DNA from 2 places in the Variovorax sp. R-27 genome. Region 2 is predicted to be linked to the other one. Evidence: riboswitches for the same ligand, from Rfam matches in the RefSeq annotation. Region 2 holds a riboswitch; the other holds the start of a gene.

Region 1 (10,783 bases), 3.0 Mb from region 2:
CTGGATTACTTTTCTCGTACTCACGCGCAACCCCGGTGCGATGGTGTGGGGCCTGCTGGTGCACACCTCGCAGTGGCAGCGGCACCGCCACCTTCGCCGCGTGGATCCGGCCAGCATCGACGTGGCCACGGCAGTGCGCACGCGCCGGCGGCTGGAGGTGCGCATGCTGGTGCCGGGGCTGATCTGGGGGCTGGCGCCGTGGCTCTTCTTTCCGCACGACAACCTCACGCTGATTTTGCTGATGTATTTCTTCATCAGCGGTGTATCGAGCGTCGTCATCGCGGCGCTCGCGCAGTGGTGGCTGGCCGCGCTGTGCTTCAGCGTGCCGATGTTCCTCGGCATGGCGCTGCGGCTGGTGGTGGAGCCGGGCAGCGTGACCATCCTCATGGGCTGCCTGGTGGTCTCGCAGATGTTTGCCGCGCTGTACTACGCGCGCAAGCAGAACCGGCTGATCGTGCGTTCCATCGAGCACGGCTTCGAGAACGCGCGTCTGGCCGATGCGCTCGCGCGCCAGCTCGACCACGTGGCGCAGCTCGCGGCGCAGCGCGCGCGCATCTTCGCGGCAGCCAACCACGACCTGCGCCAGCCGATGCATGCGCTGGCGATCTTCGTCGACGCGCTCAACACCCGCAGCGCGCCGAGCGCCGACAACCTGCGCTTCATGCGCGACAGCGTCGATGCATTGCGCGCTTCGGTCGATGCCCTGCTCGACATCGCGCAGCTCGACGGCGGCGTGGCCCCGGTGCGGCTGGAGCCCCTGCACCTGGACCCGATCTTCGAGGCGCTGAACGGCCGCTTCGCCGCGCTGGCCGATGCCAAGGGGCTCGATCTGCGCGTTCGCCCGACCGAGGCCGTCGTGCGCGCCGATGCGCGCATGCTCGCGCGGCTGCTCGGCAACTTGGTGGACAACGCCATCAAGTACACGCCGGCGGGCACCGTCTTCGTCTTCGCGCGGCGGCTGCAGCGCCCGCCCAGCGGTGTGCCCGCGTGGCGCATCGAGGTGCGCGACTCGGGCGTGGGCATCGAGGCGCAGCACCAGACGCATGTGTTCGAGGAGTTCTTCCAGGTCGACAACCCGGGCCGCGACCGCAGCCGCGGCCTCGGGCTGGGCCTGTCGCTGGTGGCGAGCATGGCGCACGTGATGGGTTCGCGCATCGAGGTGCGCACCGCGCCGGGCCGCGGCAGCACCTTCTCGCTGGTACTGGAAGAGGCGGCCGCGCCGCCGGGATCCGAGGTACAGGCCGGCGAGGCGCTGCCGGAGCCTGTCGGCAATGCACCGCTGGCGCCGATCCGCATCCTCGTGCTCGACGACGAGCAGCCCGTGCGCGAAGCCATGCGTTCGCTGCTCGTCGGCTGGGGCCACGAGGTTGCGGTGGCCGCAAACCCGCGCGAGGCGCTGCAGCACGGCGGCATGTTCGACCTGATGCTGAGCGACCTGCGCCTGGGCAGCGGCCTCTCGGGCCTGGCCGCCGCGCAAGCCCTGCAGGCGGTCGGCAAGGCGCGCAACGTCGTCATCCTCACCGGCGAAACCGCGCATGCGACGCGGGCCGAGGTCGAGCGCGCGGGCTATGCGCTGATCTACAAGCCGGCGGGCGCGCAGGCCCTGCAGGAAGCCATTGCCGCAAGCCGGCCTGCCTAGCCTCGGGGCTTGCCCTGTCCGCGCCCGGCCCGCAAGGTGTTCCAATAGCGGTCTTCATGAGCGCCAACGATCCCACCACCGGACCTTGCCCCTGCGGCCGTACAGACCGCCGCGACAAGCCCATCGGCTACGCCCTGTGCTGTGGCCGCTATCTCGACGATTTCGGGAACACGCCCGCGCCCGACGCCGAATCGCTGATGCGTTCGCGCTATTCGGCCTTCGTGCTGGAGCGCGGCGAATACCTGCTCGCCACCTGGCACGCGTCGAAGCGGCCGGCCTCGATCGAGTTCGAGCCGGGCGTCAAGTGGCTGGGGCTGGACATCCGCTCGCGCTCGGTGCTCGACGCGGACCATGCCGAAATCGAGTTCGTCGCGCGTCAGCGCAGCGCGGCCACGGGTGCCGCCACGCGCCTGCACGAGCGCAGCCGCTTCGTGCGCGAAGGCGACCGCTGGTACTACCTGGACGGCGACCTGCAAGTACCCCTGGGTTGACGCACCGGGCCGAGGCCCGCACAATCGGCCCCGCTCCGGGGTGCACGCATGTGGCGTGCTGAGATGGCAAAGCAGCCGACCCGCGAACTTGATCCGGGTCATACCGGCGTAAGAAGAGCTGCACTCCCTGACTTCGGTCCGTCACTCCCCCTTCCGTGACGGGCTTCCCGAAGCCCACCGAGCGATTGCGGAGCACCCTTTCCTCAACAAGGAGTGCCTCCGATGAATGCCCCCGACAAGTTCACCACGCTGCTTTCGCTGACGCGCGAGCCTTTTCCCGCGTCGCACAAGTGCGTCATTCCGGGCAGCCGGCCCGACCTGTTCGTGCCCGTGCGCGACGTTGCGCTGACCAACGGCGAGACCGTGTCGCTCTACGACACCTCGGGCCCGTACACAGACCCGAAGGTCGAGATCGACGTGCGCCGCGGCCTGCCCGACGTGCGCGGCGCCTGGGTGCTGGAGCGCAACGACACCGAAAGTTACGAAGGCCGCACGCATCACGCGCTTGACGACGGCGCCAAGAACGAAGACCGCGACGCGCAACGCCTGGCCGAACTGCGCGCCGGCGCCTCGGCACTGCAGCGCACGCCGCGCCGCGCGAAGTCGGGCGCCAACGTCACGCAGATGCACTACGCGCGCCGCGGCATCGTCACGCCCGAAATGGAGTACGTGGCCTTGCGCGAGAACGGCAAGCGCGAGTGGATGGCCGAGTACCTCGCCAACGAAGAGCGCGCCAGGCGCGTGATGGGCAACCCGATGGGCGCGACCATTCCGCGCATCATCACGCCCGAGTTCGTGCGCGACGAAGTGGCCCGCGGCCGCGCGATCATTCCCGCGAACATCAACCACCCCGAAGTCGAGCCGATGGCCATCGGCCGCAACTTCAAGGTGAAGATCAACGCCAACATCGGCAACTCGGCCGTCACCTCGAGCATCGAGGAAGAGGTCGAGAAGCTGGTGTGGGCCATTCGCTGGGGCGCCGACAACGTGATGGACCTGTCGACCGGCAAGAACATCCACACCACGCGCGACTGGATCGTGCGCAACTCGCCGGTGCCCATCGGCACGGTGCCCATCTACCAGGCGCTCGAGAAGGTGGGCGGCGTGGCCGAAGACCTGACCTGGGAGATCTATCGCGACACGCTGATCGAGCAGGCGGAGCAGGGCGTCGACTACTTCACCATCCACGCCGGGCTGCGCCTGCCGTTCATCCACCTCACGGCCGACCGCATGACGGGCATCGTGTCGCGCGGCGGATCGATCATGGCCAAGTGGTGCATCGCGCACCACAAGGAGAGCTTTCTCTACACGCACTTCGAAGACATCTGCGACATCATGAAGGCCTACGACGTGAGCTTCTCGCTCGGCGATGGCCTGCGTCCCGGCTCGGGCGCCGACGCCAACGACGAAGCGCAGTTCGCCGAGTTGCGCACGCTGGGCGAACTCACGCAGATCGCATGGAAGCACGACGTGCAGACCATGATCGAAGGGCCGGGCCACGTGCCGATGCACATGATCCAATCGAACATGGACGAGCAGCTCAAGCACTGCCACGAGGCGCCGTTCTACACGCTCGGGCCGCTGACCATCGACATCGCGCCGGGCTACGACCACATTGCCAGTGCTATCGGCGCGGCCATGATCGGCTGGGCCGGCACCGCGATGCTTTGCTACGTGACTCCGAAGGAGCACCTGGGGCTGCCGGACCGCGACGACGTGAAGCAGGGGATCATTGCCTACAAGATCGCCGCGCATGCGGCGGATGTGGCCAAGGGGCACCCTGGGGCCCGCTCGCGCGACGATGCGCTGAGCAAGGCGCGCTTCGAATTCCGCTGGCAGGACCAGTTCAACCTGGGCCTCGACCCCGACACCGCGCGCGAATTCCATGACGAGACGCTTCCGAAGGATTCGAGCAAGGTGGCGCATTTCTGTTCGATGTGCGGGCCCAAGTTCTGCTCGATGAAGATCACGCAGGAAGTGCGCGAATACGCAGCGAAGAAGGGCGTGGCCGAGGCAGCCGCCATGGCCGAGGGCATGGAAGAGAAGTCGAAGGAATTCATGGCCGGTGGCGGCGAGATGTACATCCCGATCCGTCCGATAGCCTGAGCTTCCTCCTGCGAAAAGGGGGCGTTGCTACCATGGGGCCAATCACCGAACTCCGGCACCGCAATGACCCCCTTTCCTTTTTCCGCCGTTCTCTTCGACTGCGACGGCGTGCTCGTCGACTCCGAACCCATCACCAACCGCGTGCTCGCCGAAATGCTCGGCGAGCTCGGCTGGCACATCACGACCGAGGAATCGATGAACACCTTCACCGGCAAGGCGGTGAAGGACGAGGCGGCGCTCATCGAGACGAAGACCGGCGTCAGGATCACCGACGACTGGCTCAAGACCTTCCGCGCCCGCCGCAATGAGGCGCTGGAGCGCGACCTCGTCGCCATTCCCCACGCGCCCGCCGCCATCCGCGAAATCCATTCAAGGCTCAAGGGCCGCATCGCCTGCGCTTCCGGTGCCGACCGCCACAAGGTCGAACTGCAGCTTGCGAAGGTCGGCATGCTCGACTATTTCCAGGGCCGCATCTTCAGCGGACACGAGATGCCGCGCTCCAAGCCGCACCCCGACGTGTATCTCGCTGCGGCGGAAGCCCTCGGCGTCGACCCGAAGCGCTGCGCCATCGTCGAAGACACCGTCACCGGCGCAATGGCCGGCGTGGCTGCAGGAGCCACTGTGTTCGGCTACAGCACCGGCGAATCGGGCCACAGCGGCCCCGGCCCTCTGCTCAGCGTGGGCGCGGTGAAAGTGTTCAGCGACATGGCCGAACTGCCGGCGCTGCTTTCGGGCTACGGGCTGCAGGCGGCCTGAGTTTCTGGTGGAATGCAGGGCGCAACTCCCGAGCAGCAGGAACCACTTCCCATGACTTCCGAATACAAAACCGAGCAGCCCGACCGCAGCGAGATCGACGCGCTCACCGGCCCTGCCGTGGTCGAGTTCGGCACCAACTGGTGCGGCATCTGCAAGGCCGCCCAGCCGAACATCGCCGAGGCCTTTGCCAAGTACCCGGACATTCGCCGCATCAAGGTCGAAGACGGCAGCGGGCGTCCGCTGGGTCGTTCGTTCAACGTGCGGCTCTGGCCTACGCTGGTGTTCATGCGTGACGGCAAGCAGGTTGCGAAGCTGGTGCGGCCTGAGGACAGTCAGTCGATTGCCGACGCGCTTGAGTTGATCGCGCAGCCTAGCTGACGCGTCATTCCCGGAGGGGAGTACCCGGTGTCATTCGCACGCACCCCGAACGTGCCCCAAACGCCCTCCGCTACAGCCCCTGCTGCCGAAAGTCGCGAGGCGCATACCCCGTCCACTGCAGGAACGCCCGCGAAAAACTCTTCTCGTTGCGAAACCCCACGGCCAGCGCCACCTGCTTGACAGGCCGCGTGGTGCGGCGCAACAGGTCGACAGCCATCTCGTGGCGCACCTCGTTCTTCAGCGCCTGCAGCGAAGTGCCTTCCTCGTGCAGTTGCCGGTGCAGCGTGCGGCTCGACACGTTGAGCAGCCCGGCCAGCGCCTCGGCGGTGGTGGCCTCGCTGGCGCGCGAACGCAGCAGTTCGCGCACGCGCTGGCCCAGCAGGCGGTCGCGCCGGTACTGCAGGATTGTGAGCGGCAGTGCGCGCCTGAGCATGGTGCGCAGCGCGCGTTCGTCTCGCTGCAAGGGCAGGGCGAGATAGCGCTCGTCGAAACTGATGCCCGCCTGCGGCGCGTCGAAGCGCACGTCTGGCGTGAACATCAGCGGATAGGCGTCGCTGTGCGGTGGCGCGGCAAACGGAAAGCTCGCGTGTCGCAGCGAGATGCGCGAGTCGATGGCCCAGCACATGTAGCCGTGCACGAAGCGCAGGGTGGTCACCAGGCAGAACTCGCGGAAGGCGTCGTCCAGCGGGACGTTCTCGGCGATGCGCAGCGTGGCCACGCCGCCGGCCACTTCGAGCGACAGGCCGATGTCCTCGGTCAGCAGCCGGTGGTGGCGGCACCAGCGCTTGATGGCCACGCCCAGGTCGGGCGAGCTCAGTGAGGCGCGGCACAGCAGGCCGTAGGTGCCCCAGGGCAGGCGCCGCGAGAACCAGCCGAGTGTTTCGTCGTCGAGCTCCTGCATGGCGTGGCCCGACAGCACCTCGAACTGCGCGGCCGTCACCCGCGCGCCCGGCCGGGCCAGTTCGCGCGGCGTGATCTGTGCCGCCTTCAGCGCCTCGGCGGGGTCCATGCCGTAGCGCTCGTAGCCCTGCACGATAGCTCTCACGAAGGCCATCGGCGTGACGGCGCGGGCGGGTCTGAGGAACGACGGGGGCGACATGGCTCGACGGATCGGTCGTGGCGTAATTTGCAACCATTGTGGCGCCAATTGCGGCACGACGAGGCGTAAGCTGCGATCTTTCGCAAGCGCCACCCAGCGCGGGTGGCATTGCGCGCAGACCCCTTCAGAGGAGACAAACCCCATGCACGATCCCGGCCTGAACTTCGACCTGGGCGACACCATCGACTCGCTGCGCAGCGCCATCCAGGACTTCGCCGCCAACGAAATCGCTCCCCGCGCCGCCGACATCGATCGCGACAACCTGTTCCCGCACGACCTGTGGAAGAAGCTCGGCGACCTCGGCCTGCACGGCATGACGGTGAAAGAGGAATTCGGCGGCACCGAGCTGGGCTACCTGGCGCATATCGTGGCCATGGAAGAAGTCTCGCGCGCCTCAGCCTCGGTGGGCCTGTCTTACGGCGCGCACTCCAACCTGTGCGTGAACCAGATCCACCGCAACGGCAGCGACGCACAGAAGAAGAAATACCTGCCCAAGCTGGTGAGCGGCGAGCACGTCGGCGCGCTGGCCATGAGCGAGCCCAACGCCGGCTCCGACGTGGTGAGCATGAAGCTCAAGGCCGAGAAGAAGAACGGCTACTACGTGCTCAACGGCGGCAAGATGTGGATCACCAACGGCGGCGACGCCGACACGCTGGTCATCTACGCCAAGACCGAGCCCGAGATGGGCGCGCGCGGCATGACGGCCTTCATCGTCGAGAAGAACTTCAAGGGCTTTTCCGCCGGCACCAAGCTCGACAAGCTCGGCATGCGCGGCTCCAACACCTTCCCGCTGTTCTTCGACAACTGCGAAGTGCCGGAAGAGAACGTGCTCGGCGGAGAAGGCCAGGGCGCAAGGGTGCTGATGAGCGGCCTCGACTACGAACGCGCAGTGCTCTCGGGTGGCCCGCTCGGAATCATGGCTGCGTGCATGGACGCGGTGCTGCCCTTCATCCACGAGCGCAAGCAGTTCGGCCAGAGCATCGGCGAGTTCCAGCTCATGCAGGGCAAGCTGGCTGACATGTATTCGACCTGGCAGGCCACGCGTGCTTATGTGTACGCCGTGGGCAAGGCCTGCGACCGCAACGACCATGCACGCACTTTCCGCAAGGATGCGGCCGGCGCCATCCTGTACTCGGCCGAGAAGGCGACGTGGATGGCCGGCGAGGCAATCCAGGCGCTGGGCGGCGTTGGCTACACGAAGGACTTTCCGGTCGAGCGGCTGTGGCGCGATGCCAAGCTGTACGAGATCGGCGCGGGCACCAGCGAAATCCGCCGCATGCTGATCGGCCGCGAGCTGTTCTCCGAAACCGCCTGAAGGAAGGACGCATCGCCATGGCGCTCTTGACCCAAAGCATGGCGCAAGGCGCCACCGATGTCCCCCTCATCGAACAACCCATCGGCGACTTCTTCGACGACATGGTCGGCAAGCAGCCCGACCGCGAGGCGCTCGTCAGTCGCCACGAAGGCCAGCGCTACACCTACCGCGAGCTGCAGGCCGAATCGAACAAACTCGCCAGCGCGTTGCTGAACCTCGGCCTTGCGCCCGGCGATCGCGTCGGCATCTGGTCGCACAACAACGTGGCGTGGGTGCTGATGCAGATCGCCACCGCCAAGGTCGGCCTGATCCTCGTCAACATCAATCCCGCTTACCGCACTTCAGAGCTCGAGTACGCGCTCAACAAGGTCGGCTGCAAGGCGCTGGTGACGATGGCGCAGTTCAAGACCAGCGACTACCTCGGCATGCTGCGCGAACTGGGCCCGAAGCGTGTGCCACAACTGGCCCATACCTTCTGGATCGACAAGGCCGGGCAGGGGGGGGAGCAGCCTGGCATGCAGCGCTTCTCGCAACTGCTCGCAAGCGGCGATGCCAGCGATCCCCGCATCGCCAAAGTCCAGAAGACGCTGAAGGCCACCGACCCCATCAACATCCAGTTCACCAGCGGCACCACGGGCTTTCCCAAGGGCGCGACGCTCACGCACCGCAACATCCTGAACAACGGCTTCTTCATCGGCGAGTGCATGAAGCTCTCGCCCGCCGACAGGCTGTGCATTCCAGTGCCGCTGTATCACTGCTTCGGCATGGTGCTGGGCAACCTGGCCTGCCTCACGCACGGCTCGGCCATCGTGTACCCGAACGACGGCTTCGACCCGCTCACCGTGCTCGAGACCGTGCAGGCAGAGAAGTGCACCGGCCTGCACGGCGTGCCCACCATGTTCATCGCCGAGCTCGACCATCCGCGCTTCAAGGAGTTCGACCTGTCGACGCTGCGCACCGGCATCATGGCCGGCTCGCCTTGCCCTATCGAGGTGATGAAGCGCGTGGTCAGCGAGATGCACCTGAGCGAGATCACCATCGCCTACGGCATGACCGAGACCAGCCCCGTGAGCTGCCAGAGCAGCACCGACACGCCGCTGGACCGCCGCGTGTCGACCGTGGGCACGGTGCAGCCGCACCTCGAAGTGAAGATCGTCGACCCCGAGACCGGTGCCGTTATGCCGGCCGGCCAGTCGGGCGAGCTGTGCACGCGCGGCTACTCCGTCATGCACGGCTACTGGGACGACGAGGTCAAGACCCGCGAAGCCATCGACGCCGAGCACTGGATGCACACCGGCGACCTCGCGACCATGGACGGCGAGGGTTACGTCAACATCGTCGGCCGCATCAAGGACATGGTGATCCGCGGCGGCGAGAACATCTACCCGCGCGAGATCGAAGAATTTCTGTACCGCCACCCGAAGGTGCAGGACGTGCAGGTCGTCGGCCTGCCCGACAAGAAATACGGCGAAGAGCTTTGCGCCTGGATCATCGTCAAGCCCGGCCAGAGCGCCACCGAAGAAGAAGTGCGCGAGTTCTGCAAGGGCCAGATCGCGCACTACAAGGTGCCCAAGTACATCCGCTTCGTCAGCGAGTTCCCGATGACGGTGACCGGCAAGATCCAGAAATTCAAGATCCGCGATGCCATGACCGAGCAACTCGGCCTTAGCCAAGAAAAAACAGCATGAGCCAACTCGAAACCAAACTCAACGCCCGCTCGGCGGACTTCCAGGCCAATGCAGCAGCCATGCGCGCGCTGGTCGATGACCTGCGCACGCAGTTCGCGAAAGTGGAGCAGGGCGGCGGCGAGGCAGCGCGTGCCAAGCACACCGCGCGCGGCAAGCTGCTGCCGCGCGATCGCGTGGCCGAGCTGCTCGATCCGGGCACGCCCTTCCTCGAGATCGCACCGCTGGCCGCGCATGCGATGTACCTCGATGCCAAGGGGGCCGAGTCGGCGCCGGGCGCCGGCATCATCGCGGGCATCGGCCGCGTGAATGGCGTCGACTGCATGATCGTGTGCAACGATGCGACGGTGAAGGGCGGCACCTACTATCCGATGACGGTGAAGAAGCACCTGCGCGCGCAGGAGATCGCCGAGCAGAATCGCCTGCCCTGCATCTACCTCGTCGACTCGGGCGGCGCCAACCTGCCGAACCAGGACGAGGTGTTTCCCGACCGCGAGCACTTCGGCCGCATCTTCTACAACCAGGCCAACATGAGCGCCCAGGGCATTCCGCAGATCGCGGTGGTCATGGGCTCGTGCACGGCTGGCGGCGCGTACGTGCCGGCGATGAGCGACGAATCGATCATCGTGAAGAACCAGGGCACCATCTTCCTGGGCGGCCCGCCGCTCGTGAAGGCGGCCACGGGCGAGGTCGTGACGGCTGAAGACCTGGGCGGTGGCGACGTGCACACGCGCCTGTCGGGCGTGGTCGACCACCTCGCGCAGAACGACCTGCATGCGCTGGCGCTCGCGCGCTCGGCGGTGGCCAACCTCAATGCGAAGGCGGCCGATGCCCCGGCCAAGGCCGAGGTGCGCGCGCCGGCGTTCCCGCGCGAGGAGCTCTACGGCGTGATCCCCACCGACACGCGCAAGCCCTTCGACGTGCGCGAGATCATCGCGCGCGTTGTCGACGGCAGCGAGTTCCACGAGTTCAAGGCGCGCTTCGGCGCCACGCTGGTCTGCGGTTTTGCCGAGATCGAGGGCATGCCCGTGGGCATCGTCGCCAACAACGGCATCCTGTTCAGCGAGTCGGCGCAGAAGGGCGCGCACTTCATCGAGCTGTGCTGCCAGCGCAAGATTCCGCTGGTGTTCCTGCAGAACATCACCGGCTTCATGGTGGGCCGCAAGTACGAGAACGAGGGTATCGCGCGCCACGGCGCCAAGATGGTGACGGCAGTGGCTACCGCCAACGTGCCCAAGTTCACCATCATCATCGGCGGCAGCTTCGGCGCCGGCAACTACGGCATGTGCGGCCGCGCGTACAGCCCGCGCTTCC
Region 2 (10,783 bases):
CTGGTCGAAGGCGTGCTGGCGGCGCTGACCGAGGCCGGCTTCGAGGGCGAGCCGCTGCTGGAGGCCTACAACTGCGTGGTCGCCGCAATGCTGGGCTTCCTGACGATGGAGTTCTCGCCCCTGCCCGTGGACAACACCCAGGCCTGGGCCGAGGAGCTGCGCGAGCGCGTGCACACGATTCGCCCACTCGACCACCCGGTGCTCACGCGCAACCTGGCGCAACTGGCCAACAAAGCCTTCATCCTGCGCTGGGATAACGGCACCACCGTGCCGCTCGACAGCAGCTTCGAGCGACACATCCAGATCACCATCGACGGGCTGGAGGCGTTCGCGCGCAAGGTCAGGGCTGCGTAGGCCCGAACAGCTCGTACAGCACCATGCGCGCCTGCCTGCCGCGCAGCTCGGTCGTTTCCTCGATGCGGCGGGTGGCGAGCCGCCCACCCAGTCCCTCGAATGTCGTCTGCGAGATCAGCGTACGCGTGCCCAGTTCCTTGTTGGCGCCCTCGATGCGGCTTGCCGCATTGATCGCGTCGCCGATGGCGGTGTAAGACAGCCGGTTGCTCGACCCGAGCACGCCCGCGATCACGTGGCCGGTGTGGATGCCTACGCGCGTGCGGAACTCGTGCAGGCCTTCGCCCCGCCACTTGCCGTTGAGCACGTCCATTTCGGCATGCAGTTCGAGCGCCGCGACGCAGGCCCGGTATTCCGCATCCTCCAGGTCGGACGGCGCGCCCCACAGCACCATGATGCCGTCGCCCATGAACTTGTCGACCACGCCGCCATGCCGCGCAAAGATACCGGCCGCCAGGTTGAAGTACTCGGTCAGCTGCCTCACGAGCACGTCGGCTTCCATCGATTCGGAGATGGTGGTGAAGCCCTCCACGTCGGTGAACATCGCGGTGATGCGGCGCGGCGAGCCGCTGGGCGCGAGCGCGTGGCCCTCGGCGACGAGCTGGCGGATGATGTCCACCGGCACGAACTTGCGAAAGGCCTGCAGGCTGCGCGCCGATTCGTCCAGCGCCTGGTTCAGATGCTGGATCTCCAGAACCCGGCTCGGCTCGAGCGGCAGGTTGTCTAGCTCCAGCCGCCCGATGCGGCGCGCGACAAGCGCGAGGTTTTCGATCGGCTGGGTCACGAGCTTCGACAGCCGCAGCGAGATGAACAGCGCGATGCCGAGAAAACTCAGCGTCAGCAGCAGCGCCCAGAGCACCGAACGATGCAGGCCCCCGAGCAGCAGGTCTTCGGGCTCCCAGCTGACGAGTTGCCACCGGGTGTGCGGGATGTGCGAGGTCTGCACGAGGTATTTGCGCCCTTCATGCTCGATGGAAAAAGCCATGTCGTCGGCGCCACCCGCCTTGCCCGCGGCAAGCATGCGCGCATGCAAGGCACCAAGCACGCCGGTGTCTGGCGACTCCAGTTCGCGCACCGGGTCGGGGTGGTCGCTGCGCGCGATCACGTGATGGTCGGCGCTCAGCAAGGCGCTCTCGCCGGTCCCCAGCGCGCCGAAGATGCGCACGAGCTTCGACAGATGCCCCAGCGACACGTTGCCGTCGATCACGAGCCGGCGTGTGTGCCCCTCGTCATCGACACGTGCGCTGGGCAATGAATGGCCGATTGCAAGCTCCTGTGAGTCGCTCATCAGGAAAGGCTGGGTCCACACGGGTCCATGCGCCTTCATGGCCTCCCGGTACCAGGTGCGCTTCTCGGGGTCGAAGTCGCTGCGATAGGCCGTGATGGCCGTCGTAGCAAAGCGCTGCTTCGCGTCGCCGCCCTCGGCGTCGGGCGAGCGCTTGTACTGCCAGGTTTCGGTGCTGAAGTCGGGGCCGCGCAACACCTGCCGGATAGCCGGGGTCGGGTAGCGCACAGCCATCAAGACGTGGCCGTCGTCGGTGGCCACGTTGATGCTGTCGAGCTCGGGGGTCTGCTCGAGCATGGTCCAGAGCATCTCGGCGGTCTGTTCGCCATCCTCGCCGGTGGCGTGCACGCTGGGAGAGTCGGCAATCGATCGGATGACTCCCTCGGTCTTGGCGAGGAAGGCGAGCACGTTGTCCTCGACCCGGTCATGGTTGATCTTGTGCGAGGCCGTGCCCACCCTGGACACCAGCTTCTCAGCGGCCCAGTAGCCGAATGCCACCAGCAGCAGCGACTGCAACAGCGCGACGGCGCAGATGATGGTGCCTACGTCGACCCTGAAGCGCCGTAGGCCGGTGCCAGCGAAATCCCTATCTGCCATGCAAGTCCTTCTTCATTTCTTGTTCCTGCTCGCTTATCGGCGCGCGCTCCCGTTTCTTTGATTGGCAGTTCTTCTTTGGACGCCGATTCTCTCGTGGCCTGTGCACGCTCTGCGGGTTTTCCCTGCCTCGCAAAGGCACGCATGCTGTTGCGGCTTCCCCGCAGGGGATAAACTCCGGCCCGCGCCGTGGGTTCCTCGCGGCGTACTTGCTAGGGGTGTTGGGCGGCTTGCCGTCCGGCTGAGAAAGTCCCTTTGAACCTGATTGAGGTAATCCTCGCGCAGGGAAGCTGGTCCGGTGGCCTCTCACGTTCTCTCGCGTGACGGCCGTGTCGCTCGGGCCCCGCCCACCTGCCAAACCTTTGCACTGGAGCAAATGGATGGCAAACGACAACAACAACGACGCGACCGTCTCGAACGAGGCGCTGACGCCGCTGCCCGCGTCCCAACGCGTGTTCGGCTGGCACGACCATGCCTCGCTCTGGTTCAGCCTCGGCGTGGGCCTGCTGGTGATGCAGATCGGCGCCTACCTCGTGCCGGCCGTGGGCACGCGCGATGCGGTCATTGCCATCGTGCTCGGCTCCTGCGTCGGCGCCGGCCTGCTGGCCTGGACCGCGCGGCTGGGCTGCGAGAGCGGCCTGGCGAGCGCCGGCCTGATGCACGCCACCTACGGAAGCGCCTTCGCCCGGCTGCCGGTGCTGCTCAACATCGTGCAGCTGGTGGGCTGGACCACCTTCGAACTGGTCATCATGCGGGAAGGTACGCAGGCCATCGGCCAGTCGGTGGTCGGCCCCTCGCTGGGCACCGCCTGGGGCGGCGTGCTGACCACGCTGCTGTGGGGCGCGGTGCTGCTGGCGCTGCTCGCGGGCTCGATGGTCAAGCTGGTGAGGCGCTTCGTGAGCCGCTTCGGCTTGCCGCTGGTGGTGCTGTCGCTGCTCTGGCTCACATGGCAATTCGCGACACGGCTGCAAGCCAAGGGCCTGGATGCCTTCTGGGCACGTCCGGGCGACGGCACGATGGGCATGTTCAGCGCGCTCGATCTCGTGATTGCGATGCCGGTGTCGTGGCTGCCGCTGGTGGCCGACTACGCGCGACACGGCAAACGCAGTGCACCCGGCAAGGGCGGCCTGGGCAGCGCGTTCAGCGGCACCTGGATCGGCTATGCGCTGGCGAACATCTGGTGCTACGCATTGGGCGTGATGGTGGTGAGCGTGGCCGAGCCCGGCGTGAGCCTCGTCACCGCGCTGCTGCTGGCGCAAGGCGGACTGGTGGCGCTGGGCCTGATCCTGATCGACGAGCTCGACAACGCGTACGGCGATGTCTATTCGGGCTCGGTCTCCACGCACAGCCTGCTGCCGCGATGGAGCGTGAAGCGCTGGGGCCTGCTGCTGGCCGCGCTGTGCATCGCATTGGCGCTGGTGCTGCCGATGCACACGCTGGAGCCCTTCCTGCTGCTTCTGAGCTCGGTGTTCGTGCCGCTGTACGGCGTGATCATCGGGCGGCTGGGCAGCGGCCAGTCGGTATCACTGGCCGGTACGCGCCAGATCGACTTCGGCGCGGCGCTGATCTGGATCGCGGGCATCGCGGCGTATCACGCGCTGGCCAAGTGGGCGCCGCAGTTCGGCTCTGCCCTGCCAACGCTGGCGGCGACCTTCGTGCTGGCCTGGCTCAGCCGGCCGAAGCTGACAACGGCAGGCGGTGCGTCGGCACTGGCGCAAAGCCGTGGTTGAGGGGGCCATGACCCGCGCCGATCTTCACATCCGCACCGGCAGCCATCGCGCCGAGGATGTAGGCGCGTGCCCGCTCGACCGCCTCGGGCAGCGCCGCACCCAACGCAAGGTGCGCGGCAATGGCGGACGACAGCGTGCATCCCGTGCCGTGCAGGTTGCGGCTGGCAATGCGCCTGGAAGCCAGGCGCCTGCGCTCACCGCCGGATTGCAGCAGCACGTCGACCACCTCATCGCCCGGCAGATGGCCGCCCTTGAGCAGCACTGCCTTCGCGCCGAGCGCGAGCAACTCGTTTGCCGCGTCATCGAGCGCATCGACGCCATCGATGGCATGGCCGATCAGCAAGGCCGCCTCGTCGAGATTGGGCGTGACGACCACGGCGCGCGGGAACAGTTCGCGCACCAGCACCTGCACCGTCTCGGCGGCGATCAGGCGGTCGCCGCTGGTGGCGACCATCACGGGGTCGAGCACCACGTTCTTCAGCTGGTAGCGGTCGATGGCCCAGGCCACCACCTCGACCACCTCGGGCGCATGCAGCATGCCGAGCTTGACGGCATCGACGCCGATGTCTTCCACCACGGCCTGGATCTGCGCCTTGAGGAAATCGGGCGGCACACCGTGGATGCCCGATACGCCGAGCGTGTTCTGCGCGGTGAGCGCGGTGATGGCCGTCATGCCGTAGCAGCCAAGGGCCGCGAAGGTCTTGAGATCGGCCTGGATGCCGGCGCCGCCGCCGCTGTCGGAGCCGGCGATGGAAAGCACGCGTGCGTAGCGCTGGGTGGGTCCTTGGGTCATGCCGAAAATTATCGGCGGTATCGGCAATGCGAAGGAGCACGGCTGTGAGCCTTCCTTTTCAATCGGCCGCCATCCTCGGCGCGGGCCTCATGGGCCGCCTGCTGGCGGCAACGCTCGCGCAGGCTGGCTGCAAGGTCGATGTGCTCGAAGCTGGCAGTCCCGATGCCGAAGGCGCAGCCGCACGCGTGGCCGCGGCAATGCTCGCGCCGCTTGCCGAATCGGCCGTGGCGCCGGTGTCGGTCGTGCGCATGGGGCAGCACGCGCTCTCGCGCTGGCCCGAACTGCTGGCCTTGCTGGCGCAGCCCGTTTTTTTCCAGCGCGAGGGCACGCTGGTGCTCTGGCACCGGCAGGACAGCGCCGAAGCCGCGCGGCTTGCACGCGTGCTCGCCCGCACCGGCGCGCAGGTGCCCGAACTCGCGCCAATGCAGACGCTCGACGGCCCGGCCATCACAGCGCTGGAACCTTCACTGGGCCAGCGCTTTGCGCAGGGCCTGTTCCTGCCCGGCGAAGGCCAGCTCGACAACCGTGCGCTGCTGGCCTCGCTGCTCGCGACGCTGCAGGCCAGCCCTCGTGTCACGCTGCACTGGCAATCGCCACGCGCACCGTCTGATTTTTCACCCGGCACGACAGGCCAGCCCGACTGGGTGATCGACTGCCGCGGCCTCGGCGCCAAGCCCCAGTGGAGCGCGCTGCGCGGCGTGCGCGGCGAAGTAATCCGCGTCCATGCGCCCGAAGTGAGCCTGCAACGCCCCACCCGCCTCGTGCATCCGCGCTACCCGCTCTACATCGCGCCCAAGCCCGGCAACCTGTTCGTGATCGGCGCGACCGAGATCGAGTCCGAAGACATGTCGCCCGCCAGCGTGCGCTCAACGCTCGAACTGCTGAGCGCCGCCTATGCCGTGCACAGCGGCTTCGCCGAAGCGCGCATCGTCGAGATCGCCACGCAGTGCCGCCCCACGCTGCCCGACAACCTGCCCGCCATCCGCCAGCCGCAGCCGCGCGTGCTGCAGATCAACGGCCTGTACCGCCACGGTTTCATGATCGCGCCCGCGCTGCTCGACGCCGCGATGGAGCTGCTCGCGCACGGCCACTCGGCCCTCGCAAGGAGCTTCGGCATGGAGATCTCCGACACATGAACATCCTGATCAACGACAAGCCTTTCGTGCTGCCCGACCACGCCACGCTCACCGATGCGCTGGCCGCACTGAACGCCACGCCGCCTTTCGCGGTGGCCGTGAACCGCGAGTTCGTGCCGCGTTCGGCGTATGCCGCGCGCGCACTGCAGTCCGACGACCGCATCGAAGTGATCCGCCCCGTGACGGGCGGCTGAATGATGGAGACAAAGAACATGACGACCACGAACGACCCACTGGTGCTCTACGGCGAAACCTTCCAGAGCCGCCTGCTGCTCGGCACTGCGCGCTACCCCTCGCCCGACTTGCTCGAAGCCGCCGTGAAGCGCGCAAGGCCAGCGATGTTGACCGCATCGCTGCGCCGCCAGACTGCCAGCCAGGGCTCGGGCAACAGCGACCTTGGCAACGGCTTCTGGGAGTTGCTGCGCAAGCTCGACGTGCCGGTGCTGCCCAACACCGCCGGCTGCCACAGCGTGCAGGAAGTGATCGCCACCGCGCAGATGGCGCGCGAGCTGTTCGACACGCCGTGGATCAAGCTCGAGCTGATCGGCGACGACTACACGCTGCAGCCCGACACGCTGAACCTCGTCGATGCGGCCTCGCAGCTGATCCGCGACGGCTTCAAGGTGCTGCCCTATTGCACCGAAGACCTGGTGCTGTGCCAGCGACTGGTCGATGTCGGCTGCCAGGCGGTGATGCCATGGGCCGCACCCATCGGCACCGGCCGCGGGCCGGTCAACCCCTATGCGCTGCAGGTGCTGCGCGATCGGCTGAAGGTGCCGATGCTGGTCGACGCGGGCCTGGGGCTGCCGTCGCATGCCTGCCAGGTGATGGAATGGGGCTACGACGGCGTGCTGCTCAACACAGCCGTTGCGCTGGCGCAAGACCCGGTCGCGATGGCGGGCGCTTTCGCCGACGCGGTGCAGGCTGGCCGCACCGCATATCGCGCCGGCGCCATGGCAGCGCAAGACGCCGCCCAGCCGAGCACGCCCGTACTCGGCACGCCCTTCTGGCATCACGCACCATGAGCACCGCGAGCGACGCCCGCGCCATCGCGCACGCCATTGTCGCGGCCCACGGGCTGCGCTTTGGTGCCATTACATCCGCGCCCATCAGTGCACCGAACTTCTCTTCGGACGATCCGGTCTACCGCGGCGCCAAGCAGGCCTGCACGGCCCTCGGCTTCATCGAGATCGATGCCGAATGCCTGGCCCATGCCTGGCGCGCACAGACACAACGCCTGAGCAACTTCGACGCCACGCTGTGGCCCGACGCGCCCGAAGACTTCGGCATGCGGCCGTTTCCACCCACCGCGCGCGATGACGCATTTCCGACCTGCCCCGAACGGCTCGGCCTGTATGCCGTGCTGCCCGACGCGCAATGGGTCGGCCGCATGGCGCGTGCAGGAGTACCGACGGTGCAGCTGCGCTTCAAGTCCGACGATGCTGCTGCCATCGAGCGCGAAGTGCAGGCGGCCGTCGAAGCGGTGCAAGGCACCGGCGCGCTGCTCTTCATCAACGACCACTGGCAGGTCGCCACCGCGGCCGGCGCCTACGGCATCCACCTCGGCCAGGAAGACCTGGACGCGCTCTCGCCCGACGAACTGGCGCAACTGCGCGCTTCGGGCCTGCGGCTGGGCGTCAGCACGCACGGCTATGCCGAGATGGTGCGCGCCGACAAGGTGAGCCCGAGCTACATCGCGATGGGCGCGGTGTACCCGACCACGCTCAAGAAGATGGCCACCGCGCCGCAGGGCGCGGCCCGGCTCGGCGCCTATGCACGCCTGCTGCGCGGCTATCCGCAGGTCGGCATCGGCGGCATCGATGCCGTGCGGCTGCCCGAGGTGCTGGCCACCGGCGTCGGCTCCGTCGCCGTGGTGCGCGCGCTGGTCGCGGCCGAAGACCCCGAGGCCACGGCCGCGCAATGGATGGCAGCCATGAGCGCCGCCACGGTCAGCAACTGAACAGAATGAAGCAACATACCCTCTCGCCTCTCTCGTGCGCCATCGCCGCCGCCCTTCTTGCCACGGCCTGGAGCGCCAACGCGCAACAGGCCGCGCTGCCTGAAGTCACCGTCAACGACGCGGCCGCAGCGCCGCAAGCCGACGTCAGCGGCTTTGGCGACGTGCCGCTGCGCGAGCTGCCGATCTCGGCTACGGTGATCGACAGCAAGCAGCTGCGCGACAGCGGCGCACGCCGGCTCGCCGACCTCACGCAGTTCGACGCCTCGGTCACAGACGCCTACAACTCCGCGGGCTACTGGGACTACCTCACGGTGCGCGGCTTCGTGCTGGACAACCGCTTCAACTACCGGCGCGAAGGCCTGCCGATCAGCGCCGAGACATCGATTCCGCTCGACAACAAGGAGCGCGTCGAAATCTTGCGCGGCACCAGCGGCATCCAGGCCGGCACCAGCGCGCCGGGCGGGCTGGTCAACTACGTCGTGAAGCGGCCCACCGAGCAGGACCTGCGCACGGTGCGCATCGAGACCACGAGCCGTGGCAGCGTGCTCGGCGCGCTCGACCTCGGCGGGCGCTTCGGTGAAGACCGCCAGTTCGGCTACCGACTCAACGTGGCGAGCGAAAACCTCAAGCCGCTGACGCACAACCTCGACGGCAACCGCAACCTGTTCTCGCTCGCGGCCGACTGGCGCATCACGCGCGACTCAGTGCTGGAGTTCGAGATCGAGCAAAGCCGCAAGACGCAGCCGAGCCAGAATGGCTACAGCCTGCTGGGCAACGTGCTGCCGGCACCGGTCGACCCGCGCATCAACCTCAACAACCAGCCGTGGTCGCAGCCCTCGGTGTTCAAGGCGCTGACGGGCACGGTGCGCTTCAGCCAGGCTCTGAATGCCGACTGGCGCTGGAGCGCGCAGATCGGCCAGCAGCGGCTGAAGAGCGACGACCGGCTGGCCTACGCCTTCGGCTGCAGCGCCGAAGGCAACTACGACCGGTATTGCTCGGACGGCACCTTCGACGTCTACGACTTCCGCAGCGACAACGAGCGCCGCACGCAGACGGCGGGCAGCCTCAACCTCAAGGGCAATGTGATGACGGGCAGCGTGCGGCACGAGCTCGGCTTCGGGCTGCTGCAAAGCCGCGTGCGCAACCGCTTCGACAACCAGGCCTACAACTACGCGGGCACCGGCAACATCTGGGGCACAGCCGTGGTGCCGGCGAGCCCGGACGCCACCACGCCGCAGACCAACCGCGACGAGCGCTCGACCGAACTGTCGGTGCAGGACGCGATCCGCTGGAACGATCGCTTCACCACCTGGCTCGGCGTGCGCCACACGCGGCTCGACCGCAGCAGCATCGGCAACGACGGCTCGAGCCCGACCGGGTACAAGCAGGACGTGACCACGCCGTGGATCGCGGCGAGCTACACCATCCAGCCGGGGCTGCTGGCCTATGCAAGCTGGGGCAAGGGTGTCGAGTCGCAGGTCGTGCCGAACAGGGTCTCGCAGTACAGCAACGCGGGGCAGGCACTGCCCGCGCTCACCTCACGCCAATGGGAACTGGGCCTGAAGGGCGGCAGCGAGGCCTTCAACTGGCAAGTGGCGTGGTTCGACATCTCGCGGCCGATGACCAACATCGACCTGTGCGGCGCTTATTGCGAAGTGCGCAACGACGGGCGCGCGGTGCATCGCGGCCTGGAGGCCGGTGCGCAATGGAGCCAGGGGCCGTGGCGCGTCGGTGGTAGCGTCGGGGTGATCGATGCCAAGCGGCGCGGCAGCACTGCGAATCCGGCGCTCAATGGGCAATCGCCGACCAACGTGCCCAAGGAAGTGCTGCGTGCGCAGGCTGCGTACCGCGTCGCATCGGTGCCGGGCCTTGAAATCGCGGGGCAGCTTTCGTATGAGGGCCGGCGCAACGTGCTGCCCGATGGTTCGATCACGCTGCCTTCGTGGACACGCGTCGATGCGGTGCTGCGCTACGACACCAAGCTGCGCGGCGTGAACACGAGCTGGACGCTTGCCGTCGACAACCTGTTCGACCGCCGCTACTGGAAGGAATCGCCCTACCAGTTCAGCCACGTGTATCTGTTCCCGGGTGCGCCGCGCACGCTGCGTCTGGGCCTGAGCGTTGCGCTTTGAACGCACTCTTGAGAAGTTGTAAAAAAGCACGCTATAATCTAAGGCTTGTTCCTCGATAGCTCAGTTGGTAGAGCGCCGGACTGTTAATCCGTAGGTCCCTGGTTCGAGCCCAGGTCGAGGAGCCAATACAAAGCCGCAAGGCCTCTGAATGCCCCGCTACTCAAAAGGTAGCGGGGCATTTTCAATTGCGCTGTGGCGGAGGTGTTGCGGGCAGTCATCGCACCGACGCAAAAAATGCAGCCGGCCGGCCAGGATCGACAAATCCATTGCATATAATTTGAGGCTGTTCCTCGATAGCTCAGTCGGTAGAGCGCCGGACTGTTAATCCGTAGGTCCCTGGTTCGAGCCCAGGTCGAGGAGCCAATACAAGCCGCAAGGCCTCTGGAAAGCCCGCTGTCTTTTATGGACAGCGGGCTTTTTCTTTTTCTTCGCTTCACAACGCTACCAGCGCGCGCGCACGCCAGCAGACCCTTGCAACGACGACCGTGCCCGCGTGTCGCCGCCCATCGCATAGAGGCGACCGATCTCGCCATAGACACTGGCGGCTCGCGAAAGCGGCAAGGTAAATCCACCGGCCAGCTCCACGCTGCGGTAGCCGGTGGCACTGGCGATGCGCGTGACGGCCGCCGCGTTGATGAACTGCGCGACGTCGGTGCCCGCGCTGGCGCTGTAGAGGTTCAGGCGTGCATAGGGCTGCAGCAGGCCGGCGGCCGTTGCAACTTCACCGCGCACGCGTACGCCAAGGCGGCCTAGCCAACCGCCACCGGTTTGCTGCGACACATTGGCACCGGAGAGAACTGCG

The links. A riboswitch is a leader RNA that binds a small molecule or an ion and turns the genes downstream of it on or off. The one in region 2 is predicted to bind thiamine pyrophosphate.
Region 1: linked by a shared signal. The riboswitch ahead of thiC (phosphomethylpyrimidine synthase ThiC) and the one ahead of ACN9MV_RS14690 (purine-cytosine permease family protein) in region 2 are both predicted to bind thiamine pyrophosphate.

The regions. Positions count from the first base shown of each region.
Region 1 is NZ_CP183984.1:6,162,997-6,173,779, reverse strand. It holds gene ACN9MV_RS28970 (hybrid sensor histidine kinase/response regulator) at 1-1,639, shown strand, start outside; gene ACN9MV_RS28965 (YchJ family protein) at 1,696-2,130, shown strand; TPP riboswitch at 2,157-2,262, shown strand; gene thiC (phosphomethylpyrimidine synthase ThiC) at 2,353-4,236, shown strand; gene ACN9MV_RS28955 (HAD family hydrolase) at 4,300-4,992, shown strand; gene ACN9MV_RS28950 (thioredoxin family protein) at 5,044-5,370, shown strand; gene ACN9MV_RS28945 (AraC family transcriptional regulator) at 5,441-6,469, opposite strand; gene ACN9MV_RS28940 (isovaleryl-CoA dehydrogenase) at 6,612-7,784, shown strand; gene ACN9MV_RS28935 (AMP-binding protein) at 7,802-9,472, shown strand; gene ACN9MV_RS28930 (carboxyl transferase domain-containing protein) at 9,469-10,783, shown strand, end outside.
Region 2 is NZ_CP183984.1:3,154,322-3,165,104, reverse strand. It holds gene ACN9MV_RS14700 (TetR/AcrR family transcriptional regulator) at 1-354, shown strand, start outside; gene ACN9MV_RS14695 (adenylate/guanylate cyclase domain-containing protein) at 341-2,233, opposite strand; TPP riboswitch at 2,435-2,535, shown strand; gene ACN9MV_RS14690 (purine-cytosine permease family protein) at 2,611-3,960, shown strand; gene thiD (bifunctional hydroxymethylpyrimidine kinase/phosphomethylpyrimidine kinase) at 3,899-4,753, opposite strand; gene ACN9MV_RS14680 (FAD-dependent oxidoreductase) at 4,798-5,889, shown strand; gene thiS (sulfur carrier protein ThiS) at 5,886-6,083, shown strand; gene ACN9MV_RS14670 (thiazole synthase) at 6,102-6,914, shown strand; gene ACN9MV_RS14665 (thiamine phosphate synthase) at 6,911-7,849, shown strand; gene ACN9MV_RS14660 (TonB-dependent siderophore receptor) at 7,855-9,981, shown strand; tRNA gene ACN9MV_RS14655 (tRNA-Asn) at 10,031-10,106, shown strand; tRNA gene ACN9MV_RS14650 (tRNA-Asn) at 10,269-10,344, shown strand; gene ACN9MV_RS14645 (autotransporter domain-containing protein) at 10,423-10,783, opposite strand, start outside.